Regions from separate parts of the Geodermatophilus sp. SYSU D00705 genome, predicted to be linked through region 1. Evidence: riboswitches for the same ligand, from Rfam matches in the RefSeq annotation. Region 1 holds a riboswitch; each other region holds the start of a gene.

Region 1 (7,471 bases):
CGGCGCCGAGCAGCTCGTCCACCCCGTGCCGGAACGCCTCGATGGAGGTCGCGGTGGCGGCCAGGTGACGCAGCTGCTGCTCGGTGACGATGAGGTCGCCGTTGGCGCTCGTGGGCGCGCGGTAGACACCGTGGCCGGGCACGTACGACATGCGCTCGCCGTCGTTGCCGTAGCTGGCGTCCTCGGTCACCTCGAAGCGGAGCATGGGCCACGCGCGCAGCGCGGCGACCAGCTTCGCTCCCGTGCCCGGGGCGCCGGTCCAGGCCACCTCGGCACGGAAGGAACCGTGTGCCGCAGGCTGGTCGGCCCACGACAGGGAGACCGGCGCGCCGATGACGCGTTCGAGCGCCCACTCGACGTGCTGGCAGAGCGCCTTCGGGCACGCGTGCACGAAGACGACACCCTGGGTAGACCGTCGTTGCACGGGGTACCTCCATCGACTCGATCGGTCTCGTCTTCCCCAACGGACGATCGATTCGGTGACAGGCTGTGTTCGGCGGTTGTGGACCAGGGGTCCTGGGAACAGTTTGCACGATGGTCACCCCATCGCGCCAGTGCGGATGAGGCGGATGGGTCACATGTGACGGATGGTCACGAGGGGGACCACTACGCGCTGGTCAGCGGCCATACCACGGTGACGGTGCACCCGTCCACCGTGCGCTCGCGCCCTCCTGCACCTCCTGCTCGAGCCACGGCACGGCCTGCGGAACGGCCGTCAGGAGCCGGCAGGCGGCACCGCGCTGCCCTCACGCAGGGTAGCGGCGAACACCCGTGTGCACCGGCAGGACACCCGGGGTTCACGCACCGAGTGTGGCCTGCAGGTCCTCCCGCGGCACCACCCGCGTCGCCCGGAACGCCGCACCCTCGACCCCCGGTTCGGTCCACTCGACGTCGACCACCTGCCCGGCGCGGAGCGCGTGGCGCGGGCCGTCGACGACCGAGGCGTCCACCCAGCAGTCGCCGGGCAGGTCCGGGGCCTCGACGAGGCCGGCTCTCCGGGCGTCGTCCCAGCGGATCACCGTGCCGCGGGTCGTGCCGCTGCGTGTCATGCCGCCCAGGCTGGCCGGACCGGCCCCGGCGGACAAGACGGCCCCGCACGGCGGAGGCGTACACCGCGGGACTGCCGGGGTAACGGCCGGGCCATGCAGCGATCCCAGGGGATGGCCGACGCGGGGCGTGACGAGGTCGCGGGGCTGGTCCTGCCGGCCTGGGACGCCTTCCTCGCCCAGGCGGAGGCGGTGGACCTCGACCGGCCCTCACGGCTGCCCGGGTGGCGGGCGCACGAGATCTGCGTCCACCTCGGCTGCTGGGACGACCACACGGCGCTGGCCGACCTGGTCGCCTCCGCGCGGGCCGGGGGTGCGGGGACACCGCCGGAGGTCGACCCGACCAACGCCCGGGTCACCGCCGCCCACCGGGACGCGACGCGGGAGGAGGTGCTGGCTGCGCTGCGGCGCAACCGCGACGCCACCGCCCGCTACCTGGCCGATGGGCCCGTCGAGCTGGACACCGCACCGGCGGTCGCGGTCGTGGGCACCCTGCCCCTGCTCAGCGTCGTCCTGGGTCAGGCGTACGAGCTGGCCGTGCACGGGCTGGATCTCACCGCGTGCGGCGCCCCGCCGGTGCCGGAGCCGGTCCTGCAGGCGGGCCTGGCGGCCCTCGCGGACGTGACCGGCGCCCTGTCCGCGTCCGTCGGCATCACCGGCGGCGCCACCCTGGCGACGCCGGAGGGCGGCTGGGCCTTCGCCGCCGACCCGGCGGGCTGGACCGTGCGGCGGGTGGCCCCGGGAGCACCGCAGGGCACCGCCGTGGAGGCGCCGGCGGACCTGCTGCTCGAGGCGGCCTCCGGTCGGGTCAACCCGGTCGCGGCGCTGGCCCGGCGGCGGCTGCGGGTGCACGAGCTCGGCGGGCTGCTCGCGCTGGCCCCGGTCGTCCAGGTCGCGCCGGGCATCCCAGGCGGGCCGATCCTGCAGCTGGCCGCGCAGACCCTCGGCGGCGTCGGCGGCCTGCTCGGGCGGCTGCGCGGCCGCCGCTGAACGCACGGCGGCCCGCGGCCGCCGGAGCACCGGGGGCCGCGGGCCGTCCGCGTCAGGTCAGGTCGAGGTCAGCACCCGCCACCGAGGGCGATGCCGTGCTGCGCCAGCCAGGGCATCGGGTTGACCCGGTTGGCGTAGAGGCCGCCCTGGTGCACCTCGAAGTGCAGGTGCGGCCCGGTTGACTGGCCACGGTTGCCGACCTCGGCGATCTGCTGGCCCGCGGTCACCACCTGGCCCGCGGTGACGGAGAACTGGTTCACGTGGCCGTAGAGGGTGATCTGACCGTCGGCGTGCTGCACGTACACGGCCAGGCCGAAGCCGCTGGCCGGCCCCGCCTGGAGGACGACGCCGTCCTCCGGCACGTAGATCGGGGTGCCGATGGGGGCGGCGATGTCGATGCCCTGGTGCATCGTGCCCCAGCGGGCGCCGTAGCAGGAGGTGAGCCGGCCGGCGGTCGGCATGCCGGTCGTGCCCTGCGCACGGGCGTCGAGCCGGGCGTTGAAGGCGGCGGCGGGGTCGGCCGCGCCCTGCGCGGCGAGCAGGCGCTCGCCGGCGGCGCGGTACTGCTCGTCGAGAGCGGCCTTCTGCGCCGCGACGGCGTCGTACTCGGACTGCGCCTCGGCGAGGTGGGCGGTGGCGGCCGCCTCGGCCTCGTCGGCGGCGCGGGCGGCCTCGTCGAGCCGGGTCACCGCGGCCCGGGCGGCCCGGTCGGCCTCCTCGACCCGCTGCTCGACGGCGAGGAAGTCGGTCAGCCGCGCGGCGCGCTGGGCGCCGAGGACGTCCATCGTCGCCGCCTGCTGCAGCAACTCGGTGGGGCTCTCGGCGTCGAGGATGAGCTCGATGTCGCCGTAGCGGTTGTCGGCCCCCATGTAGGCCTCCCGCCCCAGGGTGGCGACGTCCTCCTCGGCGGCGGCGACGTCGGCCTGGGCGGTGGCCAGCTCGGCGGCGGTGGCATCGGCCTCAGCCTGGGCGGTGGCCAGCTCCGCGCGGGCGACGAGAGCGGCGTCGGCGGCGGCCTCGGCCTCGACGGTCATCCGCTGCAGCTTCTCCTCGGCGGCGGTGACCAGCTGCTCGATGCGGGCGACCTCGGCGGCCAGGCTCTCCTGCTCGGAGGTGCCGGAGACGGTGGGGGCGGCGAGCGCGGCCGGGGTGCCGGCCAGCAGCCCGCCGACCACGGCGGCGACGACGAGCGCCCGGCGAGGCGCACGCAGCAGCCGGCGGGCCGGCGCTCCGCGCGCAGGCAGGGTCATCAGGTGGTGCAGGGTCGCCAAGGCGACGGTTCTCCCATCCTCGCGACCGCCTACCGAGTTAGCTGACGGGTTCGGGCCGGACGGCGCCCTACCCGCCTGCGTCCCCCTACGCAGGCAGGACTCACCCCAGTGGAACGGTGGGTCCCCGGTCCGTCTCGGCCCCCGGAGGGAGGCGTCGGCGGTTCGGCGGGGCCAGGCCGGTGCCCTCGTGTGTCGAGGAGCGGAACCCGGCGAGGCCGTCGGGAAAACTACCTTGAGTGACCCCCCGCGGTCACGATCGAGTAACACCTCCGGCGCGCCTCGTTGCCCGAAGGAGTGACATCCCGCTACGAGGCGTGAGTACGCGACCCCGGAGAGCTGATCTTCAGGACCGCTCCACCGCTCGCGCGACTCCCGCGGTGACCTGCGAGGACGGCCCGGGCCGCGCGGTGGGCCGCAGGCGGCCCCGGCCACGTCCCGGGCACCGGGCCGCCGCCGCTGAGATGTCGCGCACAGTTCCCCGAAACCGCCCGGCGGGCTCACCCTCACGGCCCCGTCGGCGGCCGGCCGCCATCTGGCAGGCTGGAGCACACCGGGGCGGTAGCTCAGCCGGTCAGAGCATGGGACTCATAATCCCTGGGTCGTGGGTTCGAGCCCCACCCGCCCCACCAATCGGGCCCGCAGGCCGGGGCCTCGGTCCTGCGGGCCTCGTCCCGGTCCCGGCTCAGCTCCCCCGCGGAGCGACCCGCGATGGCCCAGGTGCTATGCCGTCACGTTCGTCCACACGGTGCCGATGTTCTCCTCGCCACCACCGTGAGTCGTCGCGAGCAGGCAAGCGCTCAGCGAGGTCCCCGACGCGGTGAAGGAGAAGGGCTGGCTCACGTCGCTCTCGGCGCCCAGGTGCACCGCCATGGTGAACGGCCTGGACGTGCCCTCCTCCAGGAGGAAGAGGCCCTCACCTCGGTTCAGCCGGTCCGCTGCGTCCCGTGAGGTCACGGTCGCGTTGCCTGACACCTCTTCCCCCGGCTCGAACGTGGCGACGGTGAGCGTCTTCGGACACGTCGTGGTGACGACAGGCACCGTGCCGGCCAGGGCCGCAGGCGCGAGTACGACCCCGATCACCGTCGATGCCGCGACCGCCGGAACTGCCATGCGACGTCTTCTCACAGCCATCGCCCCTCAGCGTTGTAGCGATCGTCACCCGATGGCCGGCCTCGATCCCCTCTCTCGCTCGCGACGGCACAGCTCGCGGGCGACAGGACGGGGACCGTCCTAGCACCGGTCCGGCACGGCTGTCCAGCTGGCCGTACGCGGCGCGCGCCATCCGTGAACACCTAGGGCGGTGGACACACGAACCGCCAGTTCGAGCCGCACCCGCCCCACCGGTTCCCATCCGAGGCGCCGCCATGCTCATGCAGCCCTGAGCCCATCCGCGACCAGCAGGGTGCCGATGACGAGCAACAGCGTGATCAGCACTGCGTCGGTGCACCTGTCGGTCCACACCATCGAGGCACAGGTCACCTCCATCTACCGCAAGCTCGGCACCTCCTCCCCCAACCAGGCCGTCGACCGCGTCCGCGGCCGGCCCCGGGCAGGCGGCTCGGTGGCCGCACGGAGCCTCCCCCGCCGGCTGACGGCGAGAGCCGGCGGCGACCCCGGAGTGGCCCGGCCGGGTCCTCGCCGCGGCAGGTCGTCCTCGAGGGGTGAGGACCGGCCGGCCGAACCAGCAGATCCTCCAGTCACCCACCAGGGCCATGCCCCGGCCGACACAGGGAGGTGCGGCGTGACACAACAGGTGACCGCAGAGGCCCGCGAAGCCGTCGACGAGCTCGGACCGGTCGACTGGATCGTCGTCGAGTTCCCCGGGAGCAGGTTCAACGGAGAGATCGCCCCCGCCCTCGCCGAGCTGGTCGACCGCGGCATGGTCCGGGTCCTGGACCTGCTGCTCATCCGGAAGGACGACGACGGGACGCTCGACTTCTTCGAGCTCGGCGACGTCACCGAGTCCGACGTCGGCGCCCTGCGGGCCTACGAGGGCGAGCTCGCGATGCTGCTCAGCGAGCAGGACGTCCTGGCCGTCGCAGCGGCCATCGAGCCAGGGAGCACCGCGGCGCTGCTGGTCTGGGAGAACACCTGGGCGGCCCCGTTCGCCTCGGCCGTCCGGCACGCCGGCGGCCAGCTGGTGGCCAGCGGCCGCATCCCGGTCCAGGCCATGCTCGCCGCGCTCGACGAGGACGACGCGAGACAGGAGGACTGACATGCCACTGGCAGCCAGGAGGATGCGCCGGGCCGCGGTCATCGGGCCCGCCCCGGTCGCCCGCACCGCTGTGACCGTTGGGACCGCCGCGGTCGTCGCCCACGGAGTGGCGAGGCGCACCGACCGCCGGGAGGACCGGCGAGAGGACCGGCGAGAGGACCGACGCTACCGACGTCGCTGACCGCTTCGCCGGCAGCGCACCCCGCCTCAGCCGCGACAGATGCGCCCTCCGGTCCGGCCGGGTGCTGCGCCGCGTCGGAGGCGCCTCGGGTCGCCCCGAGCACTCTCCTGCGGAGGCCACGTGGCCCGGAGGGGGCAGCATGCTGTTCTTCGGGCTGAACACCTGGGTGCTGGCGGCTCTGCTCGGTCTGGTCATGATCGGCACGACGCTCGGCGGGCTGTTCATCGGCCAGCGGATGGGCCGTTCATCGGACAGGTTCCGAGAGCCGCTCGGGGTGCTGCAAGGGGCGCTCATCGGCTTCATGGGCCTGCTCCTCGCCTTCGGCCTCAGCCTCGCCCTGGGACGGTACGAGACCCGCAGGGCCGACACCGTCGACGAAGCCAACGCCATCGGTACGACCTACCTGCGCGCGCAGACCCTTCCCGAGCCGATGCGCACCGAGACGCTCGACGTGCTGCGGCGGTACACCCGGACCAGCATCGAGATCGCCGACTCGGTGCCGGGAAGCCCCGCCCAGCAGGCGGCACTGTCAGCGAGTGAGCGCGACCAGCGCCGGCTCTGGTCGCTGGCCGGAGACGCTCTCGAGCGAGAACCGGTCGCCAGTGCCCCCCGTCTGTACGTCGAGTCGCTCAACGAGATGTTCGACGCGCAGTCCACCCGTGTGTACGCACTGACGAACCGTGTGCCGACGGCCGTGCTCGTCGTGGAGGTCGTCGGGGCTGCTGTGGCTCTCGGCGCGCTGGCCCTCCACCTCGCCCTGCACCTGTCCTCCATCCGGCGCGGTCTGGCCACGACGGTGGTCGCGGCCCTGCTCGTCACGGTCCTGCTCGTGGTGACCTTCGACCTCGACCGCCCGGCCAGGGGCCTCATCCGGGTCCCGGCGACCCCCCTCGTGGACGTCCATGCCTCCATGTCCGGTCCACCCGCATCCAGCGCTCCCGACTGAGGGCCGCGCACCGAGCCGGAGACAAGGAGGCTTGACACCCGCCGAGGGTGTCAAGCACGCTTGTCGCGACAAGCCCCCTTGACCACCTCGAGGTGTCCGTTGGAGAACGACGTCCGTGCGCTGCGGCTGGCCTGCGGGCTCTCGCAGCGCGAGCTGGCCGAGGCGCTGGAGGTCTCGCGGCAGACGGTCAACTCCATCGAGACCGGCCGCTACGACCCCTCGCTCCCCCTGGCCATCGCGATCGCCCGCCACTTCCAGCGCACCGTCGAGGAGATCTTCCATGTCGACTGACCGACGCACCGGCACCCAGACGGCGCTGGCGCTCGGCGCCGTCCTCGCGGCGGTCGCGCTGCTCATCGCCGTCGGGCTGCTGCTGCAGGAGTACGGGCCGGGCAACACGGGGCTGGGCTTCCTCCAGGGCGCGGCGGTGGCGCTGGTCGCCGTCGCGGTGATGGCGTGGCGGGTGCGCCGGCGTCCGGGTTCGGCCACGAGCTTCGAGCGGGCGTGGACGCAGACCGGTGACGAGCGGGACGACGCCCTGCTCACCCGGGCCCTGGCCGTGCTCGGCCTGCTCGCCCTGCCGCTGACCGGGGTCGCGGCGCTCGCGATCGGGCTCGGCGCCCGCGTGGAGGTGGTGCTGGCCCTGTTGCTGTTCGCGGAGGTGGCCGTGGGCGCGACCGCGTTCGCGGTGGTCAGCCGCCGGAGCTGAGGTCGTGTCGCTGCACGCCGAGGCCGCCGGCCCGCCCGGCGCGCCGGCGATCGTGTTCCTGCACGGCGTCGGGGTGGCGAGCTGGATGTGGTGGCAGCAGGTGCCGGCGTTCG
Region 2 (7,471 bases), on a different contig from region 1:
CGGGAGTAGGCGCGGAAGGCGATGTGGGTGTCGGTCTCCAGGACGCCGGGCACCTTGTTGATCCGCCCCGCCACGACCTCGGCGATCTGCTCGAACTCCCGCACGCGCACCACGGCGATGAGGTCGACGGTGCCGGCGACCGAGTAGACCTCGCTGACCCCGTCGAGGTCGGCGACTGCCTCGGCCACTTCGGGGATCGCGTCGGTGGCCGCGTCGATCATGACGATGGCGGTGATCACGCCGGCGATGCTAGCCGGGGTGTCGCCGGGCCGGCGGCTGTGCGTGGCCCGGGGGAGACCCGGTCCGGGCGCGCGCGGGTGCCGAGCGCGCGGGTGTCGGCGAAGGGGTCGCGGCCGCTGTGGCCGGCCTCCACGCGGTCGAGGAAGGCGCTGTAGCCGCCGGTTCCGGGCACCGGGCAGGCGAGGGTGCCGGAGACCTGCACGAGGCGGGTGCCGGCCTTCTCCATCCAGCGCAGCACCAGTTCGGTCTCGTCGACCGAGGCGGCCAGCTCGTCGTCCGGGCCCAGCGGCGTCTCCGCGGTGGACAGCAGGCCGGCCAGCGTGTCCCGTACCGACGTCCCCCGGGGCGCGCAGCCGGCGGCCACCAGCCGCCCCCGGCGGACGACGGACAGGTGCCAGCCGCCCGCGCCGTCGGGGCGGGCCAGGACCAGCTCCGGCACCGCGGCCAGCGACTCCAGCCGCTGCCGGCGGCGGACGGCGCGCACCAGGACCGCCACCCGGTCGCGGAGCACGGCGGCGTCCTCGTAGCGCTCCTCGGCGGCCAGCCGCTCGACGCGGGCCAGCAGGGGCGCGAGCAGCGCCTGGGGGTCGGCCGCGACGGCGGCGCGCAGGACCTCGGCGATGCCCGCGTACTCCTCGACCGACTGGGCGCCGGTGCAGGGGGCGCCGCACCGGCCCATGCCGGCCAGCGCGCAGGCGGTGCCGAACACGCGCACCGACAGCCGGCCGGTGCACTGCCGCAGCGGTAGCGACTCGTGGATCGCCGCGACGGCGGCGTCCGCGGCCCGCCGGTCGGGGAACGGGCCGAGGAACACCCCCGCGCCGGGGCGGACCCGGCGGACCACCGACAGCCGGGGGAACGGCTCCTCGGTCAGCCGGACCCACAGTGCCCGTTCCGGGAACCGGGAGCGCCGGTTGTAGCGGGGCTTCTGCTCGGCGATCAGCCGCAGCTCCCGCACGGCGGCCTCGAGGTCGTGCGCGCAGGGGATCGCGTCGACCCGCTGGGCCAGCGCCACCATCTCGGTGATCCGGCTGCGTTGCTCACCGGCGGTGAAGTAGCTGCGGACCCGGCTGCGCAGGTCGTTCGACGTCCCGACGTAGAGGGGCTCGTCGCGCGGGCCGCGGAAGAGGTAGACGCCCGGGCCGGACGGGACGGCGTCGGCCAGGTGCCGCTTGCGCAGCCGCTCCGGGTCGACCTGGCGGGTGAGACCGGTGAGCTCCTCCAGGCTGGTGATGCCCAGGGGACCGAGCCGCTCGAAGAGCCCGTGCAGCACGTCGACCGTGGCGCGGGCGTCGGCCAGCGCCCGGTGGCAGGGGTCGGTGGTGGTGCGGAAGTAGGGCGCCAGGGTGGCCAGCTTGCAGTTGGGCACCTCGTCGCGGGTGAGCAGCCGGCGGGCGAGGACAGCGGTGTCGACCGAGGCCGTCGCCGGCCAGGCGATCCCGTTCTCGGCGCAGGCGGCCTTGAGGAACCCGAGGTCGAAGGGGGCGTTGTGCGCCACCAGGACCGCGCCCCGGGCGAACTCCAGGAAGTGCGGCAGCACCGCGCCGATGCGCGGGGCGGTGGCGACCATCGTCGAGGTGATGCCGGTCAGGACGCTGATGTAGGGCGGGATCTCACAGCCCGGGTCGACCAGGGTCTGGAACTCGCCGAGGACGACGCCGCCGCGGACCTTGACCGCGCCGATCTCGGTGATGGCGCTGTCCTTGGGGGAGCCTCCGGTGGTCTCCAGGTCGACGACCACGAAGGTCACCTCGGCCAGGGGGGTGCCGAGCTCCTCGATGGTGGCCTGCTCGTAGCGGGGGAGCCCGGCGGCGGCTCGTGCGGCTGTCCCGGCGGCGATCCCGGCCAGCCGGGCAGGGGAAGAGGGCACGGGGCGGACGGTAGGTCGGGGCAGTGACAGTCCCGGGGACGCGCGCCGGGGCCGGGGAGCGGCCGACCGCGGTCGCGCGGAACTGTCGGTGCCCGTCCCTAGCGTGCTGCGCGGACCGACCGGGGCCATGGAGGGCTCCTGCGACGAGGCGTCGGCCAGCAGAGGAGTGGGCCATGTTCATCGACTGCGACACGTGCACCGCCCGGGGCACCGGGTGTGCCGACTGCGTCGTCACCGTCCTCCTGGGTGCCCCGCCGGGCTGGGAGACCGCCGACCCCACGGTGGTGCCGATGACCGGCCGGCGCGACGGCGGAGCGGCCGCGACCGCCGAGGACGCCGTCGTGCCGCGGCCCGGTGTGGTCGTGGAGTTCGACGACGTCGAGCGGCGCGCGGTGCGGGCGCTGGCCGAGGGCGGCCTGGTCCCGCCGCTGCGGCACCAGTCGTCCGCGGACGGGCGTGCCGCGGGCGCGGCCAGGGGCCGGCGGCGCACCGGGTGAGGCGCGGCCGCCGGGTCCTCGCCAGGGCGGCGGGCACACACCGTCGACGGTCTCGGTGACCGTGCGTGGCCGACGGCGTGGCGCGGGCCGGGGGTGTGGCTGTTCCCACAGTCCACGCAGACCCCGTTTGTCACAACTTCATCACGCCCGTACGGTGAGCCGGTCCGACCGGGCGGTCGTCACCTGAGAGAGGTGACCTCGGGAGGACACCGCCGAATTCCCCGACGCGCCGCGCACGGCGTCGAGGGGGAACCGGGGACCCACCGCAGTCCTGGGGTGAGTTCTCGCGTGCGCCGGTGACCCCGGGGCACACGCGCCGGTCCGCCGGAGCGCAGAGATAGGGCACTTCTTCCCAGCCCGAACCCGTCAGCTAACTCGGTAGGCGGTTGCTGAGGAAGAAACGGAGAGCCGCCGACCGTGGCGACGCCTCGCCCTGCCCTGGGGCATGCACTCGACCTGTCCCACCCCGACCTCCCGGTCCTGTTCCGCCGCCCCCGCCTGGCCCGCCGACTCGGTCGCGGGATCGTCCTGGGAGCCACCGCCACCCTGGCCCTCACGCTGCTGCCGGGTACGGCCGCGGCGGACCCGCAGCAGGCCGGCACCGCCGCCCAGGCCGCCCAGCTGGTCGCCCAGGCCGGCCACGAGCTCGAGGTCGTGACCGAGCAGGTCAACGAGGCCCGCGAGGTGCTCGCCCAGCAGCAGGCCGCCGCCGACCGCGCCCGCCAGGCCGCCGCGGACGCGCAGCAGCAGCTCGACGCCCTCGACGGCCAGATCCGCCAGGTCGCGCGCACCGCGTTCACCGGCGACGGCATGACGCAGCTGGACGTGTTGATGACGAGCACCTCCGCGGAGGACTTCGTCTCCCAGCTCGCGACCCTCGAGGTGATCGCCGGCCACACCACCGACGTCCTGGCCCAGGTGGCCGAGAGCGCGGCGGCCGCCGAGCAGGCCACGACCGACGCCGATGCCGCGCAGGCACAGGCGCAGGCCACCCTCGACGACGTCACCGCCCGGCAGGCGCAGCTGGAGTCCGACATCGCCGACTACCGGGCCCAGTACGACGCGCTCTCCGCGCCGCAGCAGCAGGAGGTCGTCACCGCGCACGCCGGCCAGCCCGTCGCCGTCGCTGCGCCGGCCGCTGCCGCCAGCGGTGCCGCGCAGGCCGCCGTCGACACCGCGCTGGCCCAGGTCGGCGACCCCTATGTGTGGGGCGCCGGCGGGCCGACCGCCTTCGACTGCTCGGGGCTGACGCAGTACGCCTACGCCGCGGCCGGCATCAGCCTCCCGCACTCCAGCCGCATCCAGTCGACGATGGGCACCGCCGTCTCGCGGGCCGACCTGCAGCCGGGCGACCTGATCTTCTACTACAGCCCGGTCAGCCACGTCTCGATGTACATCGGCAACGGCCAGATGGTGCACGCCTCGACGTCCGGCCAGCCGGTCAAGGTGGTCAGCGTCGACTCCATGGGCGGGATCACCGCCATGCGCCGCCTCGCATAGGCACGGCAAGGGCCGGGGTGGCGGCTCCACCCCGGCCCCCTGCAGGGCCCCGACGCGGCCCCGTCCCGGGGCCCGCCCCGAGCGTGCGAAGGGTGGGGAGGACGGGGTCCGTCCACGGTGGGGGGCAGGGGGTCCTTCTAGGATCGGCCGGGTGAGCGCCCGCCGGGCCGCGCTGCTGGTCGCGGGAGTGCTCGGGGCGGCCTTCGTGGTCGTCGTCGCCGTCGGTACGCCGTGGACCCTGCTGCCGGAACCGCCGGGCGGCGCCAGCCCGATCCGTCCGGGCGCCGGTCTCGCCCCTGGGGTGGTCGAACAGGCGGAGTCCTTCGCCGCCGCGATCCGCCCGGCGTCCCTCGCCTCGCTGGTGCTGGGGCTCCTGACCTCGGCGGTGTTCGCCTTGACCCCGCTCGGGCGGTGGCTGGTCCGGACGGTGGCCCGGCCGCTGGGCGGTGGATGGGTCTGGCAGGTGCTGCTGGGCACGGTGGCGCTGATGGTGGTGGGCCGGCTGGTCACGCTGCCGCTGTCGGCCTACGGGGAGGTGGTCCGCCACCGGTTCGGGCTCTCGACGCGCAGCTGGCCGCTGTGGCTGCGGGACGTCGCCGTCTCCACCGCCATCAACGCCGTGCTGACCGCCCTCGCCCTGCTCGCCGTGGTGTGGCTGGCCCGCCGTGCACCCCGGACGTGGTGGGCCTGGGCCGCCGGAGCGGCGGCGGCGATGGTCGTCATCGGCTCCTTCCTGTACCCGGTGCTCATCGAGCCGGCGTTCAACTCCTTCCGGTCGCTGCCGGCCGGGCAGCTGCGCACCGACCTGCTGGAGCTGGCGGAGGAGAACGGCACCCCGGTCGGGGACGTGCTGGTCGCCGACGCCTCCCGGCGGACGACCGCGCTCAACGCCTACGTCTCCGGGTTCGGCTCGACCCGGCGGATCGTGCTCTACGACACGGCCCTCGACCTGCTGTCCGACGCCGAGATCGAGTCCATCGCCGCCCACGAGCTCGGCCACGTCGCCACCGACGACGTCCTGACCGGGACGCTGGAGGGGGCGCTGGGGGCCGCCGGGTCGGTCGCCCTGCTGGGCTGGCTGCTGTCCTGGCAGCCGCTGCTGCGCCGGGCCGGTGCGGACTCCGCCGGCGACCCGCGGGTGGTGCCGCTGGTGCTGTTCCTGGCCGCACTCGGCACGCTGGTGGCCACGCCCGTGCAGAACCTGGTGTCCCGGCACGTGGAGGCGCGTGCGGACCTGCACGCCCTCGACCTGACCGGGGACGCCGAGGCGTTCGTGGCCATGCAGAACCGGCTGGCCAGCACGAACCTCGCCGACCCGGACCCGCCCGCGGCCTGGCAGTGGTTCTTCGGCTCGCACCCGACCGGACCCCAGCGCGTGGCCCTCGCCGAGGACTGGCAGCGGCTGCAGGAGGGCGGGTGAGGACGCTCGTCGTCACCAACGACTTCCCGCCGCGCCAGGGCGGCATCCAGACCTTCGTCGCCGCGCTCCTGGCCCGCCGCCCGCCGGACTCCCTGGTCGTGCTCGCCTCGCGCTCGCCCGGCTGGGAGGAGTACGACGCCGCGCTGCCGTACCCGGTGGTGCGGCAGCGGACCGGCATGCTGCTGCCCACGCCCGCCACGGCGCGCGCCGCGGTCGGCCTCGCCCGCCGGTACGGGTGCGACACCGCCTTCTTCGGGGCGGCCGCGCCGCTCGGCCTGCTCGCACCCGCGCTGCGCGCAGCCGGGGTCGGCCACCTCGTGGGCGCGACCCACGGCCACGAGACGGGGTGGGTGGCGCTGCCGGGAGCGCGGCAGCTCATGCGGCGCATCGCCGGGGGCCTCGACGTCCTGACCTACATCAGCGAGTACACGCACCAGCGGCTCGCGCCGGCGCTGGACGGCGCCGCCTGCATGGCGCAGCTGTCCCCGGGCGTGGACGTCGACCGGTTCACGCCGGACGCCGACGGCGCGGCCGTGCGCGAGCGGTACGGGCTCGGCGACGCCCCGGTGGTCGTCTGCGTCTCCCGGCTGGTGGCGCGCAAGGGGCAGGACGTCCTCGTCGCCGGCTGGCCGCGGGTGCTGGCCCGCCATCCCGACGCCCGGCTGCTGCTGGTCGGCGGCGGCCCGCTGGAGGCCCGGCTGCGGCGCGCCGTGGCCGCCGCCGGGCTGGAGGGCTCCGTCGTCCTCACCGGCCCGGTGCGCCCGGAGCGGCTGCCCGCGCACTACGCCGCCGGGGACGTCTTCGCAATGCCGTGCCGCACCCGCCGCGGGGGCCTGGACGTCGAGGGGCTCGGGATGGTCTACCTGGAGGCGGCCGCCTGTGGCCGGCCGGTGGTCGCCGGCACCTCCGGCGGTGCGCCGGAGACGGTGCAGGAGGGCGTGACCGGGCACGTCGTCGCCGACCCGCGGTCGCCCGAGGGCGTGGCGGCGACGGTGGCCGCCCTGCTCGACGACCCGGACCGGGCGCGCGCCATGGGCGCGGCCGGCCGGGCGTGGGTCGAGCAGCGGTGGTCGTGGCCGACGATCGCCGCGACCTTCGCCGACCTCCTGGAGGGCCCGCCTCAGCGGCTGTAGAGGGCCTCGACCTCGGTGTCGAACTCCTTCATCACCACGGCGCGCTTGAGCTTCAGGCTCGGGGTCAGCATCCCGTTGGCCTCGGTGAAGTCGGTGGCGAGCACCCGGAACTTCTTGATCGACTCGGCCTTCGACACCGCCTTGTTGGCCTCGGTGACGGCGGACTCGATCTCGGCCAGGACGTCGGGGTCGTCGGTCAGGTCGGCCGCCGTCGTGCCGGCCGGCTTGCCCTTGGACTCCAGCCAGGACGGCAGCGCCTCCTCGTCCAGGGTGATCAGCGCGGCGATGAACGGGCGCTGGTCGCCGACGACGATGCACTGGCTGATCAGCCGGTGGGCGCGCAGCCGGTCCTCGAGCACGGCCGGGGCGACGTTCTTGCCGCCCGCGGTCACCAGGATCTCCTTCTTGCGGCCGGTGATCCGGATGAAGCCGTCGCTGTCGATGTCGCCGAGGTCGCCGGTGTGGAACCAGCCCTCGGGGTCGATCGCCTCGGCGGTGGCCTGCTCGTTCTTCCAGTAGCCGGGCATGACGATGCCGCCGCGGATCAGGATCTCGCCGTCGTCGGCGATCGCAGCCTCCACGCCGGGCAGCGGCCGGCCGACGGTGCCGATGCGGAAGGCCGCGTCGTGGTTCACCGACGCCGCGGCGGTGGTCTCGGTCAGGCCGTAGCCCTCGTAGACGGTGACGCCGATGCCGCGGAAGAAGTGGCCGAGCCGCTCGCCGAGGGGGGCGCCACCGGAGACCGCGCCGAGGCAGCGGCCACCGAGGGCGGCGCGCAGCTTGCCGTAGACCAGCTTGTCGAACAGCGCGT
Region 3 (7,471 bases), on a different contig from region 1:
CGCACGCAGCGGACCGGCCAGCCGGCCACCCGCACCGGCACGCCCACCACGGCGCGCACCGCGCGGCTCCCGAGCCGCAGCAGGTCGGCGTACTCCGCCGGCCGCGGCCCGCCGGCGGTCGCGGGCCGCCCGACAGCCGGGCCGGGAGCCGGTGGGTCCTCGGCCGGCGGCGGGGTCGCCGGCACGATCAGGTCGACCGCCGTGCGGCGGCGCGGCCCCCGCAACGACTCGAACGACGGGATCGCCGGCGCGTCCGGCGACTCCTCCTCGGCGGTTCCCGGCCCCTGCAGCCCGGGAACCGAGCCTCTGGACTCGTCCCCCGGCGACCTGGTCGGCATGGCCCCGACCCTAACCGCGTCCCTCCGACGCCGTCGGCCGGCTCCCGGACGGCTCCGGGCGAGCGGGCCGGCGGGCCAGGACCAGGACCGCGACGGCGGCGGGGAGGACCGGCAGCGCCAGCAGCAGCAGCGCACCGGGCCGCTCGCCGCCGGCCGCGGTCACCGTCCCGGCGAGCAGCGGGGCCAGCAGTCCGGCGCAGCCCCACGCGGTGAACACCCGGCCGTAGACGGTGGGGAACGCGCGGGGACCGACCCGGTCCGCCGTCGCCGCGGGGACCAGCGCGGACACCGCCCCGTAGGCCAGCCCGACGGCGGCCGAGGCGGGCAGCACGGTGGCGGGCGCGGCCGACGTGGCCAGTCCGGCGACGGCGGCGGCGGTGACGGCCAGCGCGGTCGCCAGCGCCGGCAGGCGCCCCACGACGTCCGACCACCACCCGGCGGACAGCCGGCCGGCGAGGTTGCCGGCCGCGAGGAGCGAGACGGCCACGCCGGTGGCCCCCGGGCCGAGGCCACGGGCGGCCGCCAGCGGCGCGGCGGTGGCGAAGAGGACGAGTCCGGGAGCCGCGCCGCCGGCGAAGAGCACCCACAGCGCGACGAGCGCCCCGCCCGGGACCGGCTCCGCCCCGCGCACCCGGCCGCTCCGGGGCACCCGGTCCGCCGGGGCGAGGACGGCGGCGAGCGCGAGCAGCGCGGCCGTCGTCCCGGCCAGGACGGCGAGGCACGTGCGCCACCCCGCGGCGGGCAGCGCCGCCGGCGCCACGAGCCCGAGCAGCACCGGCCCGGCCGCGTAGGCCCCCACCACCACGCCGCTGGCGGTGCCGCGCCGCCGCTCGGGGACGCGGGCGGCCAGCGACACGGCGACGCCGTAGCCCAGCCCGTTGGCCGCCCCGAACAGCAGCCCGACGCCCAGCCACGGCAGCTCCGGCCGCTGCGCCGCGGCGGTCAGCCCCAGCCCGGTGCCGGCCAGGACGGCGGCGGCGGCCAGCAGCGCCCGCGGCCCGTACCGCCGCAGGCCGCGGCCCACCCCCAGCAGGCCGACGGTGAAGACCACGACCGCGGCCGCGAACACCCCGGGCCCGCTGCCGGGCGCCGCGCCGGTGTCGGCGCCCACCTGCGGCGCCACCAGGCTCCAGGCGAACAGCGTCCCCACCGCGAGGTCCGCGAGGACGCCGGCGGTGACCAGGCGGAGCGTCAGGGCAGGCCCGGAGGGTCCGTCGTCGGCTGGGGGTCTGGCCACGGTCCTCCCGGGATGACCTCGAGGCACGAGGCGGCCAGGATGGGCCACCCGGCGCCCCGGCAGCCACCCCCGTCGACGGCGCAGGGACGACTCCCGGTGGAGGCGCCGGCGTGCTTGGCTCCCGGCACGGTCCCCGAGGAGGCCCGATGCCCGTCCAGCTGAACCACACCATCGTCGCGGCCCACGACCGGGACGAGTCGGCGCGCTTCCTGACCGACGTCCTCGGCCTCGCGCCGCCGACCACCTACGGCCCGTTCGCCGTCGTCACCCTGGCCAACGGCGTCTCGCTGGACTTCATGGCGGAGGACCCGGTCATCCCGCGGCACTACGCGTTCCTGGTCACCGAGGAGGAGTTCGACCAGATCCTCGGCCGGATCCGCGCCCGCGGCCTCGAGCACTGGGCCGACCCGTTCGCGTCCCGGCCGGGTGAGATCAACACCAACGACGGCGGCCGCGGCGTCTACTGGCCCGACCCGAACGGCCACGTGCTCGAGGCGATCACCCGCCCGTACGGCGGCTGAGGCACCGCCCGGACACTCGCGGCCGCGCGTCTCGCGGCGCGGCGCACCGCCGGTCGGACGCGCGCTGCGCCGGTCCCGCGGAGCCGGCGGTGCACGAGGACACCGGCAACCAGGCCCCCCCCCCCCCCGATCCCCGGCGACACGCCAGGGCGGCCGTGAGTGACCTCACCGACCCCACCCGCACCTCGCGGCGCGACCAGCGACTTCCCCGCACGGCCCCTCGCTTGTGACCGGCGTTACGGCGACAGTCCACATCACGCGTCGTAGCGTTTTGGCTGCGTTCAGCTAAGAGAACGTGGCACCGGTCCGCCAAACCCTGCCCACCGGCTGCTCACCAGATCCCTCAGGGCAGGGGTGGGGGACCCAACGTTCCCGGCGCGTCCGACGCGCCTCGGGGTGAAGCCGCGCACCGCGGCCGGGCACCGATCGCCCGAACCCGACAGCTCACCTCGCCGGCGGTGATCGGAGACCACACACCCATGGCAAAGCACCGCGCGCCTCGTTACGTCCGCACCAAGAAGGCGCTCTCGAAGGCCCCCGTCGCAGCCGGCGCCACCGTCGTCGGGATGGGCATCCTCAGCACCCCGGCCAACGCCGCCACCACCCACGACTGGACCGGCGTGGCCCAGTGCGAGTCCGGTGGCGACTGGGCCATCAACACCGGCAACGGCTACCACGGCGGCCTGCAGTTCAGCCCGTCGACCTGGGCCGCGTACGGCGGCACCGACTTCGCGCCCCGGGCGGACCTCGCCACCCCCGCCCAGCAGGTCGAGATCGCCGAGCACGTGCTCGCCGGCCAGGGCATCGGCGCCTGGCCGGCCTGCGGCAAGCTGCTGACCGACGGCACCACCGCCGCCGCCACGGCTCCCGCGGCTCCCGCGGCTCCCGCCGCCGCGCCCGCCGCGGCGCCCGCCCCGGAGGGTCCGGCCGCCGACACCGCCGCGCCGTCCGCCGACCACACCGTCCGGCGCGGCGACACCGTGGCCGAGATCGCCGCCGCCCACGGGGAGTCATGGCGGCCGCTCTACGAGCGCAACATCGCGGTCATCGGCGCCGACCCGAACCTGATCTTCCCGGGTCAGGTGCTGCTGACCAGCGGGGCGGCGGCGGCCGCTCCGGCGGCGGCGGCCGCTCCGGCGGTGGCTGCCCCGGCGGCGGCTGCCCCGGCGGCGGCTGCCCCCGTGGACGCCGCGCCGGTGGACGCCGCGCCGGCCAACGTGGCCGCGCCGGCTTCCGCTCCCGACGTGGATCCCGCCCCCGTCGTCACGCCGGAGCCGGCCGCGGCGCCCGCGCCGGAGGTCACCCCGCTGCCCGAGGTCGAGCCGACCCCGGCCGCCGCGGTGATCAGCAACAGCGCCGGCGCCGTCCAGCCCAGCGCGCAGGCCGCCGCCGACGCGCTGGTCACCAACGTGCCCGGCGTCGCCGGCATCACCATCGGCGGGACCCGCGCCAGCGCCGCCGACCCGCACGGCCACCCGTCCGGCCTCGCGCTGGACTACATGGTCGGCTCCGACGCCGCGCTCGGCGACGCGATCGTGGCCTACCACGTCGCCCACTGGGACGAGCTCGGCGTGGAGTACGTGATCTGGCAGCAGCGGATCCTGACCTCGCCGACCGGCGCCTGGAAGGCGATGGCCGACCGTGGCGGCGCGACGGCCAACCACATGGACCACCCGCACGTGAACTACCGGGCCTGACGACCGGCCCGCACCGGGGTTCCCTCCAGCGGCCCCCCACCCGATCCCGGGTGGGGGGCCGCTGCCGTCGCGGCTGCCGCACCCGGTCGTCGTCGGCAGACTGGGAGCGTGACTCCCCCGCCGTCCGACGACCCGGCCGCGCGCGGCGTCGTCCGCCTGTTCAACACCGCCGGCGGGCGCACCCTGTGCCTGGCCGGGGACGTCGACGAGGCGGCCGTCGCCGCCTTCCTGCGCCGCTACGGCCGCGAGCCGGTCCGGGTCGAGGTGATCGACGCCGGCTCGGTGACCGGCCTGTCCGCACCCGCCCTGGAGCTGCTCCTCGACCACCTCGACGCCGCCGAGCGGGCCGGGCGGGCGGTGACCGTACGCCGCTCGCCGCCGGTGGACCGGGCCCTCGCCGCCGCCCGCTGACGGCCCCTCGGGACGGCGGACGTGGGTAGCGTTCCGCCGTGACCGTCGAGACCAACTGGGCCGGCAACCACACCTACCGGGCGCAGCGGCTGCACCGGCCGACGACCCTCGAGCAGGTGCAGGAGATCGTCGCCGCCGCCCCGCGCATCCGGGTGCTCGGCTCGCGGCACTCCTTCACCGGCATCGCCGACTCCGCGGAGCTCCTCTCGCTGGAGGCCGTGCACGCCGCGGGCTCCCCGCTCGCCGGGATCGACGTCGACCTGGCCGCCGGCACGGTCACGCTCGGCGGCGGCGTCCGGTACGGCGAACTCGCCGACGTGCTGCGCGACGCCGGTGCCGCGCTGCACAACACGGCGTCCCTCCCGCACATCTCCGTGGCCGGGGCGGTCGCCACGGCCACCCACGGCTCCGGCGTGACCAACGGCAACCTGGCCACCGCCGTCGCGGCGCTGGAGCTGGTCACCTCCGACGGCGAGCTCGTCCGCGCCGCCCGCGGCGACGCGGACTTCGACGGGATGGTGGTCGGGCTCGGCGCCCTCGGCGCGGTCACCGCCCTCACCCTCGACGTCGAGCCCGCGTTCGAGGTGGAGCAGCGGGTGTTCGAGGGGCTGTCGTGGGACGCCCTCGCCGAGCACTTCGACGAGGTCGTCGCGTCCGGCTACAGCGTCAGCCTCTTCACCCTGTGGGGCGAGGACGTCGAGATGGTGTGGGTCAAGTCCCGCACCGATGGGACCCCTGCCCCCGAGGGCGACCTCTTCGGCGCCGTCCCGGCCACCGTCGACCGCAACCCGGTCCCTGGCCTGGACCCCACCCCGTGCACCCCGCAGCTCGGCCGGCGCGGGCTCTGGTCGGACCGCCTGCCGCACTTCCGCATGGGCTTCACCCCGAGCGTCGGCGACGAGATCCAGTCGGAGTACCTGCTCCCCGTCCGCTGGGCCCTCGACGCGATCACCGCGATCCGCGGCCTCGGGGCGCGCCTCCGGCCACTGCTGCTCACCTGCGAGATCCGCACCGTCGCTGCCGACCGGTTGTGGCTGAGCGGCTCGTACGGCGGGGACGCCGTCGCGTTCCACTTCACCTGGCGGCGGGACCCGGCCGGCGTCGACGCCGTGGTGGCCGACCTCGAGCGGGTGCTCGCGCCGTTCTCCGCCCGGCCGCACTGGGGGAAGGTCTTCGCCGCCGGTGCGGCCGAGATCGCCCCGCTGTACGAGCGGCACGCCGACTTCGTGGACCTCGTCGCACGCATGGACCCGCGGGGCGCGTTCGGCAACGACTGGCTGGAGGAGAAGGTGCTGGGCCGCTGACCGCTCCCCCGGCGACCTCGGACCCTGGTGGACGACGGTCGGCGCGGCGATCCTCGCAGGCCACGGGGACGACCGGCACGGGGAGTTCGGGGTGCTCGGCATGACGCGGACCGCGCCCACGGCGACCGTGCCGGCCTCGACGTGGCGGACCCGCGGCGCGTACTGGTGGCTGCTGCTCAGCGCCCTGGCCGTCGCCGTGTTCGCCCCGCTGCCCTACCTGACCGCCCCGCTCACCGACCTCGACGGCCTGGAGGTGGCGGCCAACCACGCCGACCGCTCGGTGCCGGTCCGGCTGGCCTTCTACCTGCACGTCGGCGCCGGCGGCCTCGCGCTGCTGCTGTCGCCGCTGCAGTTCGCCGCCCGCCTGCGGCGGCGCGCCCCGCGGGTCCACCGGGCCGTCGGACGCGTCACCGTCACGGCGATCGCGGTGGCCGGGCCGGCCGGCTTCGTCCTCGCGCCGCTCAGCCTCGCCGGACCGGTCGGGACCGCCGGGTTCGGCCTGCTGGCGCTGCTGTGGCTGGCCTGCGCCGCCACGGCGTTCCGGGCCATCCGCCGCGGGGACGTCGCCGCGCACCGGCGCTGGATGGTGCGCACCTTCGCCCTCACCTACGCCGCGGTCACGCTCCGGCTGTGGCTGGCCGTGCTCATCGCCGGGCAGACCGCCCTGGCCGGGGTGGACGCCGCCGTCGCCTTCCACCGCGCGTACCTCCTGGTGCCGTTCCTGTCCTGGGTGCCCAACCTGCTCGTCGCGGAGCGGTACCTGGCCCGGCACACCGCCGCGGGTGATACGCCGGTGCCCCTCCGTTAGGTTCCACTCCCAGCAGGCCCCCACCGCACCCGTCTCGGGTGGCGCGGTGGCGGGAGTACCAGGTGAGGGAGAAGGTGGGTCGTGGCCGCCATTGATGCCGTGCTGGACGAGGCAGGACTGAAGAACGCCCGCGTGCGCGAGTTCGTGCACCGGTACGCGGAGCTGACCGGCGCCGAGCGGATCGAGGTGGTGAACGCCTCCGACGACGCCCGACTCATCCAGGAGTCGCTGGACGCCGGGGAGCTGCTCCCCGCGGGCGAGGGTCGCTACTACTCGCGCAGCCACCCGAAGGACACCGCCCGCTCCGAGGAGCGCACCGTCGTCGCCACCAACGACCCGGCCGACGCCGGCGTCTACAACAACTGGCGCCCGGCCTCGGAGATGCGGCCGCTGCTCGAGGAGCGGATGCGGGGGGCGTCGGCGGGCAAGACCATGTACGTCGTCCCCTACCTGATGGCGCCGCCCGGCTCGCCGCTGGAGCCCTACGCCGCCGGGGTCGAGCTGACCGACACCCGCACGGTCGTGCTGCACATGATCCGCATGGCGCGCGTCGGGGTCGACCACGTCAACGACCTCGCCGACCAGGACAGCTTCGTGCGCGCGGTGCACGTCACCGGCGACCTGGAGAACCTGGGCCACGGCACCGAGGACGACCAGCGCTACTTCGTCACCGTCGCCGACGAGCGGACGATCCTGCACTACGGGTCCTCCTACGGCGGCAACGCGCTGCTCGGCAAGATCGCGCACGGCCTGCGGCAGGCGGCCTACGACGGCTGGGCCTCGGGTGAGTTCCTCGCCGAGCAGTTCATGCTGCTGGGCATCACCGACAAGCAGACCGGCCGCACGTACCACATCTGCGGCGGCTTCCCGAGCGCCTCGGGCAAGACCAACCTGGCGATGATGCTGGCGCCCGACGCCCTGGGCGACCGCTACCACGTGTCGTTCTACGGCGACGACATCGCCTGGCTGCGCGTGGACCCCGAGGACGGCCGCGTCTACGGCATCAACCCCGAGTTCGGCGTCTTCGGCGTCGCCAAGGACACCAACGAGAAGACCAACCCCACCGCCGTCGACTCGATCGCCGAGGGCACCGGGACGATCTTCACCAACGTCGCCTACAACGAGTCCACCGGCGAGGTGTGGTGGGAGGGCAAG
Region 4 (7,471 bases), on a different contig from region 1:
CTGCTTGCGGGCCAGCTTCTGGATGAGGGCCTTCATGGCGGCCGGCCGGCGCCGGCTGAACTGGTAGGAGGCCATGGACACCAGGACGTTCTTCCACCGGACCAGCGGGTAGACCGCCCGCGCCGGCAGCCGGCGGCGCAGGGTGTCGGCCAGCGGGTCGCGACCGGGCAGCGCGAGCACGTAGCTGGGCGTGCGCTGCAGCATCGTCACGTGCGCGGCGGTGCGCGCCAGCGTGGGGACGAGGGTGACCGCGGTGGCGCCGCTGCCGATGACGACGACCCGCTTCCCGGCGTGCTCGAGGTCCTCGGGCCAGTGCTGCGGGTGCACGATCCGGCCGGCGAAGCGCTCCTCGCCCGGGAAGCGTGGGCGGTACCCCTCGTCGTAGCGGTAGTAGCCGGAGCAGACCGACAGCCACGAGCAGGTCAGCCGCACGGTCTCGCCGGTGCCGGTGCGCTGCGCGGTCACCGTCCAGCGCGCCTCGTCGGTCGACCACTCGGCCGAGACGACCCGGGTGCCGAACCGGATGTGCCGGTCGACGCCGTGCTCGCGCGCGGTCTCCTGCACGTAGCGGCGGATCGACTCGCCGTCGGCGATGGCCCGCGCCTGCGTCCACGGCTTGAACGAGTAGCCGAGGGTGAACATGTCGGAGTCCGAGCGGACGCCGGGGTAGCGGAACAGGTCCCAGGTACCGCCGATGGCCTCCCGCGCCTCGAGGACGGCGTAGCTGCGGTCGGGGCACTCCCGCTGGAGGTGGCAGGCGGCGCCGATGCCGGAGAGCCCGGCGCCGACGATGAGCACGTCCACGTGCTCGGCGGGTGCGGTCATGTCGTTCCCCCTGGCTCGGCCGGTGACCTGCGCCACGGTAGTCGACACGTCGTCGAGGACGTCAACGACGCGTCGGCTCGTCGGTGCCGTAGATGGTGCGCAGCCAGACGGTGAGCAGCACGTCGATGAGCTCGTCCTCCCCCACGGCCGGCTGCTGGCCGGCGAGGGTGCCCTGGATGACCCGCTCGTTCATCCAGTTCAGCGCCGTGGCGAGGTCGCGCGCCGCCGGCCCGCCCGGCGCCGCACCGCGCGCCCGCTCCCCCTCGATCGCCGCGGCGGTCTCGGCGACGAACCCCTCCATGACCTGGGACCACAGCTCCCGCACCTCGGCGCTGGCGGCCAGCAGCTGGGTGGCGGCCGCGGTGAGGGCCCGGTGTGCGCGGAAGGTGTCGCGGACCGCGACCAGCGCCGCGCGCCAGCTCTCCCGCACGTCGTCGGAGGCGCCGGCCAGGGCGGCGGCGCGCAGCTCCCGGGCCTCGGCGACCACGCGGTCCAGCAGCGCCAGGACGACGGCCTCCTTGGAGGCGAAGTAGAAGTAGAAGGTGGGCCGGGAGATGCCGGCACCGCGGGCGAGGTCGTCGACGGAGATCTCCGCCGGCGACCGCTGCGCCAGCAGCGCCTCGGCGGTGGCGAGGATCGCCCGCTCCCGGTCGTCACCGGAGGGACGGCGGGCGCGGCGGCCACGGTCGGGTGCCACGCTGCTCACGGCAGCCGCCAGACCGTCGTCCGCCGCAGACCCGGCCCCTCGGTCTCCGGGATCTCGTAGACCGCGGCGGCGGCCAGCCGGTCGTGCGGCAGGTAGGGCCGCCCCGGATCGCCCACGTACACCTCGACCCCGCGGGCGCGGGCACGGTCGAGGAACGGCAGCACCCGTTCGGTCATCTCCCGGTCGTAGCAGACGTCCCCGGCCAGGACGACGTCGATGCCGGGCAGCTCGCGGCCGAGGACGTCACCGATCACGCTCACGCCGTCGATGCCGTTGAGGCCGGCGTTGACGCCGACCGCGGTGCGGCTGAACTCGTCGACGTCACTGGCCAGCACCCACCGGGCACCGGCCAGCCGGGCGGCGAGGGCGACCAGGCCGCTGCCGGCGCCGAGGTCGAGCACCGTCCGTCCAGCGACCACCTCCGGCCGGTCCAGGACGAAGCGGGCCAGCGCCTGGCCGCCCGGCCACGCCGCCGCCCAGAACGGCGGCGCCTCCCCGGCGCCACCGTCCTCGGTCTCCATCGCCTCCCACAGGGCGACGACGTCCTCGGCCACGTGCAGCCGCACCTCCGGGACCGACGACGGCCGTCGGACCTGGGTGTGGGTACGGACGAAACCGGACGGGACGACCCTCACCGCCCGACCGTCCCACACCCGGTCCCGAGACGGCTCGAGGGGCCGCCCCTGTCAGGAGCGGCCCCTCGAACGGGTGCCCGGTGCGGGACCGGGGCGGCGATCAGTACCAGTTGTGGGCCTGCGAGTGCGCCCACGCGCCACAGGGGCTGCCGTACCGGTTCTCGATGTAGATGAGCCCGGCGTCGATCTGGCGGTAGCCGTCGGAGGTCTTCGCGATGCCGGTGCCGGCCCAGGTGGAGTTCAGGAACTGCGGGATGCCGTAGGCGGTGCTGGTGGGGTTCTGCGCGTTGGGGTTCCAGCCGCTCTCCTTGCCCCACAGGTTCTCCAGGCAGCTGAACTGCTGGGCGCTGCCGACCTTGGACATCGCGTACTCCTTGAAGGAGCCGCGGGGAGCCGCGGCGGCCGCGGGCGCCGGGGCGGCGGCAGGAGCGGCAGCGGCCGCGGCCGCGGCCTGCGCAGCGGCGGCGGCCTCACGCTCGGCGGCCTCGCGGGCGGCCTGCTCGGCGGCGGCGGCCTCCGCGGCGGCGCGCTCGGCGGCCTCGCGCTCGGCGGCCTGGCGGTCGAGCTCGGCCTGGTCGGCCGCGGCCTGCGCCTGGGCGGCGCTGGCCTCGGCGGCCTGGCGCTCGCTGCGGGAGGCGGCGAGGTGCTGCAGCGGGGCCAGGTCGGCGGCCTCCGGGGTCGCCGCGGCCGCGGCGTCGGCGGTGATGCCGAGCTGCTCGGCCACGCTGACCGACTCGGTCCGGGTGGCGGTGGCCTCGGCGTCGGGCGCGCCGCTGGCCAGGACGTTGACCACGATCGCGCCGGCCGCGGCGGCGGCCAGGAAGAACGCGGGACGGCGGCCCTTGGCCGGCAGGCCGAAGCCGCGGCGGGAGGTGGTCTGGGGGGTGGCGGCGTCGGCGGCGGGGGTCGTGGCGGCGTCGACGGCGGGGAACTGCACGGTGCGGTCGTTCATCGAGTGGGGTGCTCCGGGGCGCGAGGGCGCCCGCGGGCCTGCCGACTCGTACGGAGGGCAGCCCGGGACGCGAGGGTCTACGGGAGGGGTCCGGCGGCGGTCAGTGACGCGCGCGGCCGGTCAACGGCGAGGCGGGATCAGCGGACCGAGGAAGAGGCGCGAGGTGCGCGTGGCCCGGGATCCCTGCGAGCCGGGAGGGCCCGTGGGCGAGGCATGCGGATGCTCTCCGTTCCTTCCATGGCCGCCTACCGAGTTAGCTGACGGGTTCGGGCGGGAAGGTGCCCTACCTGCTCGAGAGCAGGATTCACCCCAGTGCTTCGATGGGTCCCCGGCTCACGTCCGCGGGAGGCGGACACGACTCGGCGGCGTCCGGCCAGGCTCCCCGGATGGGGAAGCACGACCGACCGGACCCACTCACCGTACGGGCCGTTATCGTCCTGTGACAATCCCGTGGGCCCCATCCGTCACGTGACCCTCGTCGCGGGAGAGTTCTCGGCGGATCCGGAATACGCCCGGGGCGGCGCTGTTGCACGCAGCAGTAGTTGCGCTCTCAACCACTTGGAGCACGAGATGCAGTTCGGGATCTTCTCGGTCAGCGACCTCACGACCGACCCCACGACCGGCCGCACGCCCAGCGAGGCGGAGCGGATCAAGGCGGTCGTGGCCATCGCGAAGAAGGCCGAGGAGGTCGGGCTCGACGTCTTCGCCCTCGGCGAGCACCACAACCCGCCGTTCTTCTCGTCCTCCCCCACCACCACGCTGGCCTACATCGCCGCGCAGACCTCGACGCTGCAGCTGTCGACGGCGACCACGCTGATCACCACCAACGACCCGGTGAAGATCGCCGAGGACTACGCGATGCTGCAGCACCTGGCCGGCGGCCGCGTGGACCTGATGATGGGCCGCGGCAACACCGGCCCGGTCTACCCCTGGTTCGGCAAGGACATCCGTGACGGCATCCCGCTGGCCGTGGAGAACTACGCGCTGCTGCGCAAGCTGTGGGACACCGACGTCGTCAACTGGTCGGGGCAGTACCGCACGCCGCTGCAGGGCTTCACCTCGACCCCGCGGCCGCTGGACGGCGTCGCGCCGTTCGTGTGGCACGGCTCCATCCGCTCGCCGCAGATCGCCGAGCAGGCCGCCTACTACGGCGACGGCTTCTTCCACAACCACATCTTCTGGCCGCCGCAGCACACCCAGCGGATGGTCGAGTTCTACCGCCAGCGCTACGAGCACCACGGCCACGGCTCGGCCGACCAGGCGATCGTCGGCCTCGGCGGGCAGGTCTTCATGCGCAGGAACAGCCAGGACGCCGTCCGGGAGTTCCGGCCCTACTTCGACAACGCCCCGGTCTACGGGCACGGCCCGTCGCTGGAGGACTTCAGCCGTGAGACGCCGCTGACCGTCGGCTCCCCGCAGCAGGTCGTCGAGCGCACCCTCGGCTTCCGCGACTACGTCGGCGACTACCAGCGGCAGCTGTTCCTCATCGACCACGCCGGCCTGCCGCTGAAGACGGTGCTGGAGCAGCTGGACATCCTCGGCGAGGAGGTCGTGCCCGTCCTGCGCCGCGAGTTCGCCGCGCTGAAGCCCGCGCACGTGCCCGACGCCCCGACCCACGCCTCCCGGGTCGCCGCCCGCGGCGGGGCGAAGGACGCGACCGTCCACGCGGCCGCCGACAGTGTCACGGGGCAGGCGCGCGAGGAGGCCGAGGAGGTGGAGGTCCGATGAGCACCCGCACCCTCGCCGTCGTCAGCGCCGGGCTGTCGACCCCGTCGTCCACCCGGCTGCTGGCCGACCGGCTCACCGCCGCCACCGTCGACGCCCTCCGGGCGCGCGGTGAGGACGCCACGGTCGAGGTGGTGGAGCTGCGCACCCACGCCCGCGACCTGGCCGACCACCTGGTCACCGGGTTCGCGAACGAGTCGCTGCAGGCGGCGATCGACACCGTCGTCGGCGCCGACGGGCTGATCGCGGTGACGCCGGTGTTCTCGGGCTCCTACAGCGGCCTGTTCAAGACGTTCTTCGACGTCATCGACAAGGAGTCCCTGACCGGGAAGCCGGTGCTGCTGGGGGCCACCGCCGGCACCGCGCGGCACTCGCTGGTCATCGAGCACGCACTGCGCCCGCTGTTCGCCTACCTGCGCGCGATCGCCGTCCCGACCGGCGTCTTCGCCGCCCCGGAGGACTGGGGCGGCGGCGAGGGCGTCGACCGCGCGCTGGCCGCCCGGGTCGAGCGCGCCGCCGGCGAGCTGGCCGACCTCGTGGCCGGCCGGCCGGCGTCGGCCCGCCCGGCCGACCCGTTCGCCGACTTCACGCCGTTCGACGAACTGCTCCGCGACAGCTGACCGCGGACGACGGCGCCGGGAGACCTCCCGGCGCCGTCGGGTCGGGTCAGGTGGTGCCGCGGGTGTCCGTCCGCCGGTCGGCGCCGCGCTCGGTGGTCTGCCGTGCGACGGGCACGCCCTCCGGTGCGGCCGGCGCCCCTGACGGGACCGGCGCCGCCGGCGGCACGGCCGGCTCCGGCCGTCCCCGCAGCCGCGAGTACGGCAGCACGAGGCTGGCCAGCAGGACGACGGCCAGGATGACCGCCCACACGCCGCTGTACTGCGTCCAGGAGCCGGTGAGCAGCAGGAAGGCCGGCAGGGCCGCGGTCAGCACGCCGGCGACGATGGCGATCGCGCCGGTGTAGCGGGTGTAGTCCTCGCGCTTGAGCCCGAGGACCAGCCAGAACAGCCCCCAGAGCACGGCCCAGTAGAGCCAGATGACGCCGAACCCCGGGTCCCGCGGCTCGAAGTAGAAGAAGTTCAGGCCCGCGTACACCACCGCGCACACGGCGACGAAGGCGGAGAACCAGCCCAGCCCGGTGCCGTCGAGGTTCCCCAGCAGGTTGATCCCGACGTACAGGTAGGTGAAGCCGAACAGGTAGATGCCGCCCGCGAACAGGATCGCGGCCTGGTCCCCACCGGCGGTCAGGATCAGGTAGGTGGGCGTGAACACCTGCAGCGCGCCCACGAACAGGTTCAGCGGTGCCGCGGCGCGGGGGTCCACCCTGCCGAGGAGCATCAGGCCGTTGACGATCAGGACGGCCCCGACGTACAGCAGTCCGACGGCTCCCATGTGCAGTCATCTCCTCGGGTCCCGCGACGGTGCGGACGTCCCCCGTGAGGTGTGCCGGTGCGCAGACGTTCAGCGGCAACGATGGCGCCGCACCCCTCCCGCGTCAACGCTCCGCGTCGTCCTCGGCGAGCGCCTCGTCGAGGAGGGCGGCGAGGCCCTCGAGGGACCGGTGCGGCCCGTCGGTGCGCACCACCACGGGGTCGGGGACGGCGTCCTCGTCGTCGGTCACCGCCGCGGTCAGGTCGGCGGCGGTGCGCAGGGCCGCCTTGCCGAAGCGGTCGGCGGCCTCGTGCCGCGCGATCGGCGGGAGCTCGTCGGACACGGCGTCCTCCAGGGGGGTCGGTGGCGCACGCGGCCGCGTGTTCGGCGACCGCACCCCCGGGGTACCACCCTCCCGGCCTCGAACACCCGGCGGCCACGACGGAGGGGACTCGAGGGGGCCGATCGGTGGAGCACCGGGTCGAGGTGGTGTGGACGTGCCACCCGTGCGAGGTGGGTGGCCAGGACGCGCAGGAGGACGGCGATGCCGACCCGACCTGCTGGAACTGCGGTGGGCCGGTCGTCGTGACCGCCCGTCCCACCATCTGGCTCGCCTCCGAGCCGGACGCCGCCTGAGCACGGCGCCCGGCCCGGGACGGGCTCACCCGGCGCGGGCTCCCGCCCGCCGGGTGGTCACGAGCTGACGGCGCACTGACCGCGGTCGGCGCGCACCGGCCCCGACGCCGACGGCTTGATGTCGAAGTCGAAGATCGCCGTCGGCAGGTAGAGCGAGCAGCAGGCGTTCGGGATGTCGACGATCCCGCTCACCCGGCCCTCGATCGGAGCCGAGCCCAGCAGCAGGTAGGCCTGCTCGCCGGAGTACCCGAACTTCTCCAGGTACCGGACGGCGTTCAGGCACGCCCGCTTGTAGGCCAGCGTCGCGTCCAGGTACTTGTTCGTGTTGCTCTCGTGGTCGACCGAGACCCCGATGAACGTCAGGAACTCCGAGTAGCGGGGCTCGACGTTGCCGGGCATGAACACCGGGTTCGTGGTCACGCCGTAGGTCTCCATGCCGCCCTTGATCAGGTCGATGTGGAAGTCGATGAACCCGCCCATCTCGATGGCGCCGCAGAAGGTGATCTCGCCGTCGCCCTGGCTGAAGTGCAGGTCGCCGCCGGAGAGCTTCGCGTCCTTGACGTGCACCGGGTAGAAGACCCGCGAACCGCGGGAGAAGTTCTTGATGTCGTGGTTGCCGCC

Evidence for each region. A riboswitch is a leader RNA that binds a small molecule or an ion and turns the genes downstream of it on or off. The one in region 1 is predicted to bind cyclic di-AMP.
Region 2: linked by a shared signal. The riboswitch ahead of ACI78Q_RS17765 (C40 family peptidase) and the one ahead of ACI78Q_RS11835 (M23 family metallopeptidase) in region 1 are both predicted to bind cyclic di-AMP.
Region 3: linked by a shared signal. The riboswitch ahead of ACI78Q_RS16715 (LysM peptidoglycan-binding domain-containing protein) and the one ahead of ACI78Q_RS11835 (M23 family metallopeptidase) in region 1 are both predicted to bind cyclic di-AMP.
Region 4: linked by a shared signal. The riboswitch ahead of ACI78Q_RS19000 (aggregation-promoting factor C-terminal-like domain-containing protein) and the one ahead of ACI78Q_RS11835 (M23 family metallopeptidase) in region 1 are both predicted to bind cyclic di-AMP.

What each region holds. Positions count from the first base shown of each region.
Region 1 is NZ_JBJGYT010000012.1:50,405-57,875, forward strand. It holds gene ACI78Q_RS11820 (DUF3145 domain-containing protein) at 1-424, opposite strand, end outside; gene ACI78Q_RS11825 (hypothetical protein) at 798-1,049, opposite strand; gene ACI78Q_RS11830 (maleylpyruvate isomerase N-terminal domain-containing protein) at 1,143-2,036, shown strand; gene ACI78Q_RS11835 (M23 family metallopeptidase) at 2,105-3,286, opposite strand; cyclic di-AMP (ydaO/yuaA leader) riboswitch at 3,319-3,457, opposite strand; tRNA gene ACI78Q_RS11840 (tRNA-Ile) at 3,860-3,936, shown strand; gene ACI78Q_RS11845 (hypothetical protein) at 4,028-4,417, opposite strand; gene ACI78Q_RS11850 (DUF6325 family protein) at 5,049-5,522, shown strand; gene ACI78Q_RS11855 (bestrophin-like domain) at 5,843-6,649, shown strand; gene ACI78Q_RS11860 (helix-turn-helix transcriptional regulator) at 6,749-6,940, shown strand; gene ACI78Q_RS11865 (hypothetical protein) at 6,930-7,358, shown strand; gene ACI78Q_RS11870 (alpha/beta fold hydrolase) at 7,363-7,471, shown strand, end outside.
Region 2 is NZ_JBJGYT010000026.1:1,569-9,039, forward strand. It holds gene ACI78Q_RS17750 (Lrp/AsnC family transcriptional regulator) at 1-239, opposite strand, end outside; gene ACI78Q_RS17755 (DEDD exonuclease domain-containing protein) at 236-2,110, opposite strand; gene ACI78Q_RS17760 (hypothetical protein) at 2,284-2,607, shown strand; cyclic di-AMP (ydaO/yuaA leader) riboswitch at 2,808-3,008, shown strand; gene ACI78Q_RS17765 (C40 family peptidase) at 3,025-4,107, shown strand; gene ACI78Q_RS17770 (M48 family metallopeptidase) at 4,259-5,527, shown strand; gene ACI78Q_RS17775 (glycosyltransferase family 4 protein) at 5,524-6,660, shown strand; gene ACI78Q_RS17780 (AMP-dependent synthetase/ligase) at 6,648-7,471, opposite strand, start outside.
Region 3 is NZ_JBJGYT010000022.1:54,389-61,859, forward strand. It holds gene ACI78Q_RS16700 (hypothetical protein) at 1-338, opposite strand, end outside; gene ACI78Q_RS16705 (MFS transporter) at 349-1,575, opposite strand; gene ACI78Q_RS16710 (VOC family protein) at 1,722-2,096, shown strand; cyclic di-AMP (ydaO/yuaA leader) riboswitch at 2,419-2,569, shown strand; gene ACI78Q_RS16715 (LysM peptidoglycan-binding domain-containing protein) at 2,576-3,793, shown strand; gene ACI78Q_RS16720 (hypothetical protein) at 3,902-4,204, shown strand; gene ACI78Q_RS16725 (FAD-binding protein) at 4,243-5,508, shown strand; gene ACI78Q_RS16730 (DUF2306 domain-containing protein) at 5,609-6,316, shown strand; gene ACI78Q_RS16735 (phosphoenolpyruvate carboxykinase (GTP)) at 6,398-7,471, shown strand, end outside.
Region 4 is NZ_JBJGYT010000030.1:26,747-34,217, forward strand. It holds gene ACI78Q_RS18985 (flavin-containing monooxygenase) at 1-825, opposite strand, end outside; gene ACI78Q_RS18990 (TetR/AcrR family transcriptional regulator) at 887-1,522, opposite strand; gene ACI78Q_RS18995 (class I SAM-dependent methyltransferase) at 1,528-2,166, opposite strand; gene ACI78Q_RS19000 (aggregation-promoting factor C-terminal-like domain-containing protein) at 2,267-3,118, opposite strand; cyclic di-AMP (ydaO/yuaA leader) riboswitch at 3,346-3,493, opposite strand; gene ACI78Q_RS19005 (LLM class flavin-dependent oxidoreductase) at 3,689-4,846, shown strand; gene ACI78Q_RS19010 (FMN reductase) at 4,843-5,463, shown strand; gene ACI78Q_RS19015 (AmiS/UreI family transporter) at 5,510-6,235, opposite strand; gene ACI78Q_RS19020 (hypothetical protein) at 6,339-6,557, opposite strand; gene ACI78Q_RS19025 (hypothetical protein) at 6,683-6,850, shown strand; gene fmdA (formamidase) at 6,908-7,471, opposite strand, start outside.